One region of the Arthrobacter sp. TJ-240 genome, then DNA from elsewhere that is predicted to be linked to it. Evidence: riboswitches for the same ligand, from Rfam matches in the RefSeq annotation. Region 1 holds a riboswitch; each other region holds the start of a gene.
The links. Region 1 has a riboswitch for S-adenosylmethionine ahead of sfnG (dimethylsulfone monooxygenase SfnG). Riboswitches for the same ligand answer to the same signal wherever they lie in the genome.
Positions count from the first base shown of each region.

Region 2: linked by a shared signal. The riboswitch ahead of AC4D2C_RS03840 (PIN domain-containing protein) and the one ahead of sfnG (dimethylsulfone monooxygenase SfnG) in region 1 are both predicted to bind S-adenosylmethionine.
Region 3: linked by a shared signal. The riboswitch ahead of AC4D2C_RS17365 (bifunctional o-acetylhomoserine/o-acetylserine sulfhydrylase) and the one ahead of sfnG (dimethylsulfone monooxygenase SfnG) in region 1 are both predicted to bind S-adenosylmethionine.

Region 1 is NZ_JBZCNG010000001.1:223,934-227,200, reverse strand. Features, by position in the region: gene AC4D2C_RS01045 (O-acetylhomoserine aminocarboxypropyltransferase/cysteine synthase family protein) at 1-940, opposite strand, end outside; gene sfnG (dimethylsulfone monooxygenase SfnG) at 940-2,106, opposite strand; SAM riboswitch class I at 2,112-2,215, opposite strand; gene AC4D2C_RS01035 (glycoside hydrolase family 6 protein) at 2,322-3,267, shown strand, end outside.
Region 2 is NZ_JBZCNG010000001.1:781,874-785,140, forward strand. Features, by position in the region: gene AC4D2C_RS03830 (tripartite tricarboxylate transporter permease) at 1-1,000, shown strand, start outside; gene AC4D2C_RS03835 (universal stress protein) at 997-1,410, shown strand; SAM riboswitch class IV at 1,569-1,697, shown strand; gene AC4D2C_RS03840 (PIN domain-containing protein) at 1,903-2,346, shown strand; SAM riboswitch class I at 2,454-2,560, shown strand; gene AC4D2C_RS03845 (methylenetetrahydrofolate reductase) at 2,663-3,267, shown strand, end outside.
Region 3 is NZ_JBZCNG010000008.1:148,127-151,393, reverse strand. Features, by position in the region: gene AC4D2C_RS17375 (DUF1540 domain-containing protein) at 1-129, shown strand, start outside; gene AC4D2C_RS17370 (VOC family protein) at 224-865, opposite strand; SAM riboswitch class IV at 1,014-1,130, shown strand; gene AC4D2C_RS17365 (bifunctional o-acetylhomoserine/o-acetylserine sulfhydrylase) at 1,213-2,529, shown strand; gene metX (homoserine O-acetyltransferase MetX) at 2,584-3,267, shown strand, end outside.

The sequences.
Region 1 (3,267 bases):
CGCGGGGATCGGCCTGCAGCCATTCCGCCACGGCCTGCGCGTTCTCGAGGTGCTCGTCGAGGCGCTGGGCCAGGGTCTCCACCCCCTGCAGGAGCTGGAAGGCCGACGACGGCGAGAGCGACGGCCCGATGTCGCGCAGCTGCTCGGTGCGGAGCTTGGTCAGGAACCCGTACTCGCCGAAGTTCGCCCACCACTGGATGTTGCCGTAGGAGGGCACCGGCTCGGTCATCATGGGGAACTTGCCGTTGCCCCAGTCGAACCGTCCGCTCTCCACCATCACGCCGCCGAGGGTGGTGCCGTGCCCGCCGATGAACTTGGTGGCGGAATGGATGACGATGTCGGCGCCGTGCTCGATGGGCCGCACGAGGTAGGGCGTGCTCAGCGTCGAGTCGACGATGAACGGGATCCCGGCGTCGTGCGCGACCTTGGCCAGCCCGGCGAGGTCCGCGATCTCGCCTGAGGGGTTCGCGATGACCTCGGCGTACACGGCCTTGGTGTTCTCGCGGATGGCGGCGGCGTAGTCGGCCGGATCGGTGCCGGGCACGAAGGTGGTCTCGATACCGAAGCGCCTCAGGGTGACGTCGAGCTGCGTGACCGTCCCGCCGTACAGCTGCGACGCGGCGACGATGTGGTCGCCCGCCTGGCACAGCGCCGCGAAGGTGATGAACTCCGCGCTCATGCCCGACGCCGTCGCCACCGCGCCGATACCGCCCTCGAGGGACGCGATGCGCTCCTCGAAGGCCGCGACGGTGGGATTGCCGATGCGCGAGTAGATGTTGCCGTACTTCTGCAGCGCGAAGAGGTTGGCGGCGTCGTTGGTGTCCTTGAACACGAACGACGTCGTCTGGTAGATCGGCACGGCGCGCGCGCCGTGCGTGGCGTCGGGGGTACCGCCGGCGTGCAGGGCACGCGTGCGGAAACCGAAGGAACGTTCTGCCATCAGATACCTGCCTTGGTGGATTCGTGGGTTGCGAGGGTGGCGTCCGGATCGAAATCGACTCCGGCGGAGCGCGCGGCGTCCGCCTCGAGCTGCCGCACGATCGGCAGGATGTCCGTGCCGAAGGCAGCGACTTCCTCCTGGAAGTGCAGGTAGCAGGTCAGGAGGAGATTCACGCCGATCTTCTTGTACTCGACGATGCGCTCGGCGATCTGCTCGGGCGTGCCGATGAGCCGGGTCCTGAAGCCGTCGTTGTACTGGACGAGATCCTCGAACGAGGAGTCGGCCCACATGCCCCTGCCGTCCTTCGTGGCCGCTCCGGCCTCCTGGACGGCGTCGCGGAAGCCCTCGACGGCGGGGCGGTGCGCCTTCGCGACGATCTCGCGCAGCGTGTCCCGGGCCTCCTTCTCGGAGTCTCGGGCGATGACGAACCCGTTGAGCCCGTACCGGGGGTGCCGGCCCGCCTGGGCAGCGGAGGCCCGCACGCCTGCGATGTTCTCCCTGAATCCCTCGAGGTCCTTGCCGTTCGAGAAGTACCAGTCCGCCACCCGGCCCGCGGTGGCCTGCGCCGCCGTCGAATTGCCTCCGAAGAAGATCTCGGGGTGCGGACGCCCGGGCACGTCGACGGGCGCAGGGCTGAGCGTGAAGTCGGTGATGTCGTAGTACTTCCCCGACTGGCTGTACCCCTCCTCGGTCCACAGACCGCGCAGCACGCGGATGAACTCCTCCGTGCGGACGTACCGTTCGTCGTGCTCGAGCCAGTCGAGGCCGAAGTTCACGAACTCGTCCTTGAGCCAGCCGGAGACGATGTTGACGGCGGCACGGCCGTTCGAGATGTGGTCCGCGGTGATGATGAACTTCGCGAGCACGCCCGGGTGCCACATGCCGGGGTGCACCGCGGCGATGACCTTCAGCTTCTCGGTCGCGGCGAGGAGCGCGAGGGAGAACGACGTCGCCTCGTGCTGCTTGTCCGCGCCGTAGGACGCGGCGTAACGGGTCTGCGACAGGGCGTACTCGAAACCGGCGTCCTCCGCGATCCGGGCGAGCTTCCGGTTGTACTCGAAGTCCCAGCCGGTGCGCTGCTCGATGGTCGAGACCACGAGGCCGCCGCTGACGTTCGGCACCCAGTAGGCGAATTTCAGCGGGGTGGAAAGGTCGGCGACGCTCATCATGTCCTCCATCGGTCTGGCAGTAGCACCCTACTGTCGCCACGGATCGCGGAGGCCAGGGTTGCTGCGGCGTCAGTGAGCCAGATCTCTCAGCCGCTCGGGATGGTCAGAACGAGTGTGACACCGTGCACTCGCGGAACCAAACAATGTGTCCCCCGAAGAGCTCGCCCTCGACATGAGGAGCAACGATGCTCAACATCTCCAGAACGTGCGCCATGACCCTTGCACTCGCAGGGGTCCTCGCGTCCACCGCCTTCGCCGCGCTGCCGGCGTCGGCCCACGGGCCCGCGGGAGGATCAGGAGCGGAGTCCTCCGCCACCGAGTTCTACGTCCCGAAGACCGACCACGAGGCACAGCGCCAGATCGCCGGGCTGCGGTCCTCGGGTGACCGCCGGACGGCGGACAGCCTCAGTGCGATGGTCTCCACGCCGCAGGCCGTGTGGGTCACGGACGGCGACCCCACCACGGTGACGCGGGAGGTCCGCGCCACCACGCATCGCGCCGCCGGCAAGAAGCAGATGCCCGTGCTCGCCGCCTACAACCTGCCGTTCCGCGACTGCGCGCAGTACTCGGCCGGCGGGGCGACCGACGTCGCCGGCTACAAAACCTGGATCGACGCCCTCGCGGCAGGTATCGAGGATCGGGCCGCGATGGTGGTGCTCGAGCCGGACGGGCTCGGGATCATCCCCTGGTACCGCGGGCTCGACGGCAACCTCGAGTGGTGCCAGCCGGCGGAGGCCGACGCCGCGACCGCGGCCGCGGAACGCTTCGAGATGCTCGACTACGCGGTGGACCGGCTCAAGGCGCTGCCGAACACGAAGGTCTATCTCGACGGCACGCACAGCGCCTGGCTCGGCACGGGGGAGATCGCCAGCCGCCTCATGAAGGCCGGCGTGCAGAAGGCGGACGGGTTCTTCCTCAACGTCTCCAACTACGAGCTCACCGAGCGGCAGCTGAAGTACGGCTCCTGGGTGTCCCAGTGCATCTACTACGCCACCGAGATCGACCCGGGCGCCTACGGCTCCTGCGCCAGCCAGTTCTACCCGGCCTCACCCTCCGGCTTCTCGACGTGGGGCCTGACGGATGCCTGGTACGCCCAGAACGTGGCGGGTGCCCGCAACGCGCCGACGTCGGAGGACCTGGCGCACTTCGTGGTCGATA
Region 2 (3,267 bases), 560 kb from region 1:
CGGACTCCTGCTCGCCACCGTCGGACGGGACGGTTTCACCGGTGAGTCCCGATTCACGCTCGGCAGTCTCTCCCTCGCCGACGGGCTCGACTTCGTGCCCATCGCCATGGGTATCTTCGGCCTCGGCGAGATCCTCTACAACCTCGAGGAACGCCACAACAAGGTCCAGGCGCCGGCCAAGGTCGCCAACGTCTGGCCCTCGCGCAAGGACCTCAAGCAGTCCTCCGGCGCCATCGGCCGCGGATCCGTCCTCGGCTTCTTCCTCGGTATCCTCCCCGGAGGCGGCGCGACCCTCTCCTCACTGGCCGCCTACGCCATGGAGAAGAAGCGCGCGAAAGACCCCTCCCGCTTCGGCAGGGGAGCGATCGAAGGCGTCGCCGGCCCCGAGACCGCGAACAACGCGGCAGCGACCTCGTCGTTCATCCCGCTGCTGACGCTCGGCATCCCGGCGAACGCGACCATGGCCATCATCTTCGGCGCCCTCCTCATTCAGGGCGTCACACCCGGACCGCAGCTCGTACAGAACGATCCGGAACTGTTCTGGGGCGTCGTGAACTCCATGTACATCGGCAATATCCTGCTGCTGATCATGAGCATCCCCCTGGTCGGCATCTTCGTGCGGATCCTCCGTGTACGTCCTGCGATTCTCGCCCCGGTGACGGTGCTCATCACCCTGATCGGTGTCTACACCATCAACAACAGCATCTTCGACATCTGGCTGGTCATCTTCTTCGGCATCGTCGGATACCTGATGAAGAAGTTCGGCTTCGAACCCGGTCCCCTCGTGCTCGCCTTCGTCCTCGGAGCCCTCCTCGAGGAGAGCCTGCGCAGGTCCCTGCTGCTCTTCGGCGGTGACGCCACACAATTCGCCGGGCGCCCCATCACAGCCGTGCTTCTCTTCGTGTTCATCGTCGTCATCCTTCTTCCCGTCATCCAGAAGGCGCTGAAGAACCGCTCGGCGAGGCAGGCGTCCACCACCAACAAGAAGGAAACGGTATGAGCATCCTCATCGGATATGTCCCGACCCCCGAAGGGGAAGCGGCCCTTGACGCCGGCCTCAAGGAGGCACAACTGCGCAACACCAATGTGGTCATCCTGAACTCACCGCGGAAAGGTGCGCCAGTCGACGCGTCCCTCGTCCCGGAGGAGCAGGTGGCCGACCTCGTGAAGCGGGCGCGGGACCTTGGAGTCGACGCCGTCGTGCGGCAGCCGGGACACGCTGATGACCTCACCGAGGAGTTCATCGGCCTCGCTCAGGAAGTGGACGCGTCCCTCATCGTCATCGGGCTGCGGAAGAGAAGCCAGGTCGGCAAGTTCATCCTCGGCAGCCATGCACAGCGCATCCTGCTGCAGGTCGACCGGCCCGTCCTGGCCGTCAAAGCCGGCGACGAGTTCAGCACCACGAGCTGAAGATCTGTGGCCTCACTGCCACACCAGTGTTCCGGGGCCACCCTGTAAACCGAAGCGCGGCAGGGTGGTCCCGGTTCGCACCAGTCGGGCTGGCGTCCGATACCGCCCTGGCTCTGGGCTGAGGATTTTCAGGCGTGTTATGTCTATACTTCCAACAGCTTCAAGAACTGCGGCCGTCAAGCTCCGACTAGGCCGCATACCAACCCCGCGCTCATAGGGTGGTTCGGATGACGAAGCGGCCCGCATTCGCCCCTTCGGTGGGTATCTGGTGCGGGCAAGAGCTCGCGAAAGGACGCGGCCCTGCGCCGTCCGCCCATGACACCACCCCCAGCCAAAGCGTTCCCCGCACAGATCCCGATGATCGCGTTGAGCATCCAGGACTACGAAGTGCTCACGGCTCCGCGCGAGGCGTTCGTCGCCTTCCTCCTGACGCCGCGATCAGAAGGGGAGTCCGCCAGGAGAGCGGGCCGACGGCCGACGGGTAACTGAGGCATGGCATCGCCGAGCGGCCTCCTTCTGGACACCGACGTCATCGCGGAGTTGCGTGGTCCGAGCCCCCATCCCGCCGTCACCGGGTTCCTCCATCGGCGCCGTCACTTCCGCATCTTCGTCTCCGCGCTGACCATCGGCGAGCTGCACTCGCTGGGCCGCCGGAACGAGCACTTCCCGGACCTCGAAGCCTGGCTGCACGAATTCACGGAACGGTTCGGCACCAACATCCTGTCCGTCGACGTCGACGTCGCCGTGGCGTGGGGGCCGCTCGCCGGTCTTGCCGACGTGGCCCTCGCCGATTCCCTGATCGCGGCGACAGCCCTCCACAAGGGCCTCGCTGTCGTATCGGGGAACATCGAACCGTACCGGAGGCTGGCGGTTCCGGCCATCAATCCCTGGACAGCGGCAGAGCGGTCCCCGGAACCCCACGGCGTCGTTCCATGACGTCGCGACGGACCTTTGTGACAGAGGCTGTGTCGCATGACGTCACGCAGCGCCATGTTGCGCCAGGTTTGCCGCCCGGCGCGGCGCGCTGCTTAGAGTGATCCCACCAACCATCAAGAGCGGCCGAGAGATCTGGCTTGTTGACGCCGCAGCAACCATTTGGCTGTCCCCTCGGGGACAGCGGAAACGGTGCTAATGCCAGAACCGATGGAGACACATCAGTGAACCCACGTGAGGACTCGGCGTGCCCGCGCCCGGTACCACTGGTTCGCGGCATCCTGCTGGTGCGCTCCCTCGGCCCTACCGAGGAGCTCGAATGGTATTTTCAGGACACGGAGCGGTACCGCCGTCGCTCTCCTACGAGCTGTACCCGCCGGCCACCCCGGAGGCCGGCGACACCGTCCTGCGGACGATCGACGAACTCGGAGCCACCCGTCCCGACTACGTCTCGGTGACCTACAGCGGCACACCGGCACGACGACGGGCATCGGTCGAGCTCATCGACCACCTGATCACCAGCACCCGGCTCCGCCCGGTAGCCCATCTCTGCTGCGTGGGGGAGACACGGGAGAGCCTGGACCTGCTGGTGCGGCAGTTCGTCGGGCTGGGAGTCAGGGGCATACTGGCCCTGCGCGGGGACCTGCCGACGGAGCCGGGGGTGTTCTGCGGCGAGCTGCCCTTCGCCCGGGACCTGGTGGCACTGATCCGGGAGGTCGAGACCAGGCACGGTGCTTCACTCGCCGGTGGCCGTCTCGCGGTGGGGGTGGCGGCCTATCCGACCACGCACCCCGAGTCGCCGTCATTCCTGCACGATGTCGAGGTATTGATCTCGAAGCAACGCTCCGGCGCCGACTTCGCCATCACGCAGGTGTACTTCGACCCCGCCGACTACGTGCGCCTGGTCCTCGCAGCCCGCACGGC
Region 3 (3,267 bases), on a different contig from region 1:
CTCGCGCATGTCGGGGCCTGCCAGCGTTCGGAGTGCTCGTTCAACCACGACCTGCTGTGCACCGCCGCCGCGGTGAAGGTGGGTCCGGGCGCCGAGGCCGCGGACTGCCTCACCTACACGCACGCCTGATCCACGCGCACAGCGCGAACGGGCGGACGAGGAAGGGACCGGACGGATCGTCCGGTCCCTTCCTGGTGATACGACTTCCTGGTAATACGATGCGTCAGATCTCGATGCGGCCGTCGGCGGTCTCGAATGTCACGGACATGATGCCCGGCGTGCCCCTGGGCGCGATCCACTGGACCTGCACGCCGTCGAGCGTCGCCTCGACGTCCGTGCCGAGCCATTCCGTGACGCGCTCGGAGGACCCGGCGATGGTCAGGCAGTCCAGTTTCACCGAGGCAGGTCGGGCCTTCGAGGGATGCAGGGGCTCGGTCCCGTCGTCCCACCGCAGCAGGTAGGGGACCTGGGGATCAGCGATGAGCCCCTTGATGCCGATCTGCTGCCAAGTGAGCTCCTGGCCGTCGGGGAACTTGCGGTTGCCGGGGACCGCGCTGCGGCCGAGGCGCTCCTCGAAGGGGCCCAGGTCGTCCACGGCCACGCACCAGCCCATCCAGCCGCCGCCGGCCTCGGACCGGGCGCGGACGGCCTGTCCGAACGGCGCCTTGTCCGACGCGGGGTGGTTGAGGACCTCGACGACCTCGAGGTACTGACCGTTGGCCAGCGGGAAGATCATGTTCCGGGTGCCGAAGCGGGGATGCACCCCGCCCTTCACCGGCTCCATGCCGAGCCGGGCCGAGATGCGATCGGCAGTCGCGGCAAGTCCATCGGGTTCACAGGCGTAAGAGACGTGGTCCAGGCGCATGCCGACAGTGTGGCACTAAGTGATGTGCGTCTCGACTTAGGCTGCCCTTACTCCTGATCCTGCCCCTGCACCGGGCGCACGGTGCGCCCTCCTTCACGCAATGTCACACGTGTTGCCGGATCCGCCCAGATGGGTTTCCATGGATGCAGGTCATGAGTGCCAGCACGAAGCCCCGGCTTGCTGGCCGGCAACCCTCCAACCGCGGTGGGGTGCCCCGGGTGAGGACCAGGTGCGGCGCCAGACCGGCGTCGCGCAAGCGCGGGCTCCTGCGGAGTCGATGCTTCCTTCGGTGGTGACCCGTCGGCAGGAGCAGCGGACGAGGAGGAGCCCCTTCGACAGGGAGCACCATGTCCAACGATTGGTCCTTTGAGACACGCCAGATCCACGCCGGCCAGGTGCCGGATCCAGCCACGGGGGCGCGTGCGCTGCCCATCTACCAGACGACGTCGTTCGTCTTCCCGAGCGCGGAGAGCGCCGCGAACAGGTTCGCGCTGGCGGAGCTCGCCCCGATCTACACGCGTATCGGGAATCCCACCCAGGAGGCCGTCGAGACCAGGATCGCGAGCCTCGAGGGCGGGGTCGGCGCGCTGCTGCTCGCCTCCGGGCAAGCCGCGGAGACCTTCGCCGTGCTCAACGTCGCCGAGGCCGGGGACCACATCGTGGCCAGTCCCAGCCTCTACGGCGGCACCTACAACCTCTTCAAGCACACCCTGAAGAAGTTCGGCATCGAGACCACCTTCGTGGAGGACCCGGACGACCTCGGGCAATGGCGGGCCGCCATCCGCCCGAACACCAAGCTGTTCTTCGGCGAGGTGGTCTCCAATCCGCGGCAGGACGTCCTCGACCTGGAGGGCATCAGCGCCGTCGCCCACGAGCACGGGCTGCCCCTGATCGTGGACAACACGCTGTCCACGCCGTACCTGATCCGGCCGATCGAGTGGGGCGCCGACATCGTGGTGCACTCCGCCACGAAGTACCTGGGCGGGCACGGTACCGCGATCGCCGGCGTGATCGTGGACTCGGGGAACTTCGACTTCGCGCAGTACCCGGAGAGGTTCCCGGGCTTCAACACGCCGGACGAGAGCTATAACGGGCTCGTCTACGCACGCGATCTCGGGGTGGGCGGCGCGCTCGGCGCCAACCTCGCGTACATCCTGAAGGCGCGGGTGCAGCTGCTGCGCGACCTCGGGTCCGCCGTCTCGCCCTTCAACGCCTTCCTCATCGCCCAGGGGCTGGAGACCCTCAGCCTGCGCCTGGAGCGCCACGTGCAGAATGCGCAGGCGGTCGCCGAGTGGCTCGAGGGGCACGACGACGTCGAGGGCGTCGCCTACGCGGGGCTCAGCTCCAGTCCCTGGTACGAGCGCGGGAAGAAGTACGGGCGCAACGGCACGGGGGCGATCGTCAGCTTCGACATCGCCGGCGGGCTGGAGGCGGGCAAGCGCTTCGTGGACGGCCTCGAGCTGCACTCCCACGTCGCGAATGTGGGTGACGTCCGCTCGCTCGTCATCCACCCGGCGTCGACCACGCACAGCCAGCTCGGGGCGGAGGCGCAGCTCGCGGCCGGCGTGCGTCCGGGCCTGGTGCGGCTCGCCGTGGGCCTGGAGAACATCGACGACATCCTCGCCGACCTCGACGCGGGCTTCCGCGCCGCCAAAGGAGCCTAACCCTTCGTGACCACCCACCCTGCTGCCTACCCTGCTGCGCCGTCGCACCCCGGGATCGGCGGCGCACCGGGAGACGGACTCCTGCGCGTCCTGCCGATCGGGCCGCTGGCCCTGGAGACCGGGGGCGAGCTGCCCGATGTCCAGCTCGCCTACGAGACCTGGGGGCGGCTCGACCCGGACGGCTCCAACGCCGTGCTCGTGCAGCACGCCCTGACGGGCAGCTCCCACGTGGCGCGCGGCGCCTCGGAGGAGGAGGGCTGGTGGGACGCCCTCGTGGGGCCTGGCCGCACGGTGGACACCGACCGCTACTTCGTGGTGTCCGTCAACATGCTGGGAGGCTGCTACGGGTCGACGGGCCCGGCAAGCCTCGCACCCGACGGCACACCCTGGGGATCGCGGTTCCCGTTCGTCACCATCCGCGACGCCGTGCGGGCGGAGGCCCTGCTCGCGGACCGGCTCGGCGTCGACCGCTGGCACTCCGTGATCGGCGGGTCCATGGGCGGGGCGCGCGCCCTCGAGTGGGCACTGATGTATCCGCAGCGCGTGGAGCGGTGCGCCGTTGTCGCCTGCACAGCCGCCAGCTCGGCCGAACAGATAGCGTTCGCCCAGGCACAGCTGCAGGCCATCCGCCTCGACCCGGCGTACCGTGGCGGGGACTACTACGACGGCCCGCATCCGGAGGCGGGCCTCGGCCTCGCCCGGCGCATCGCGCACATCACCTACCGATCCGAGCAGGAG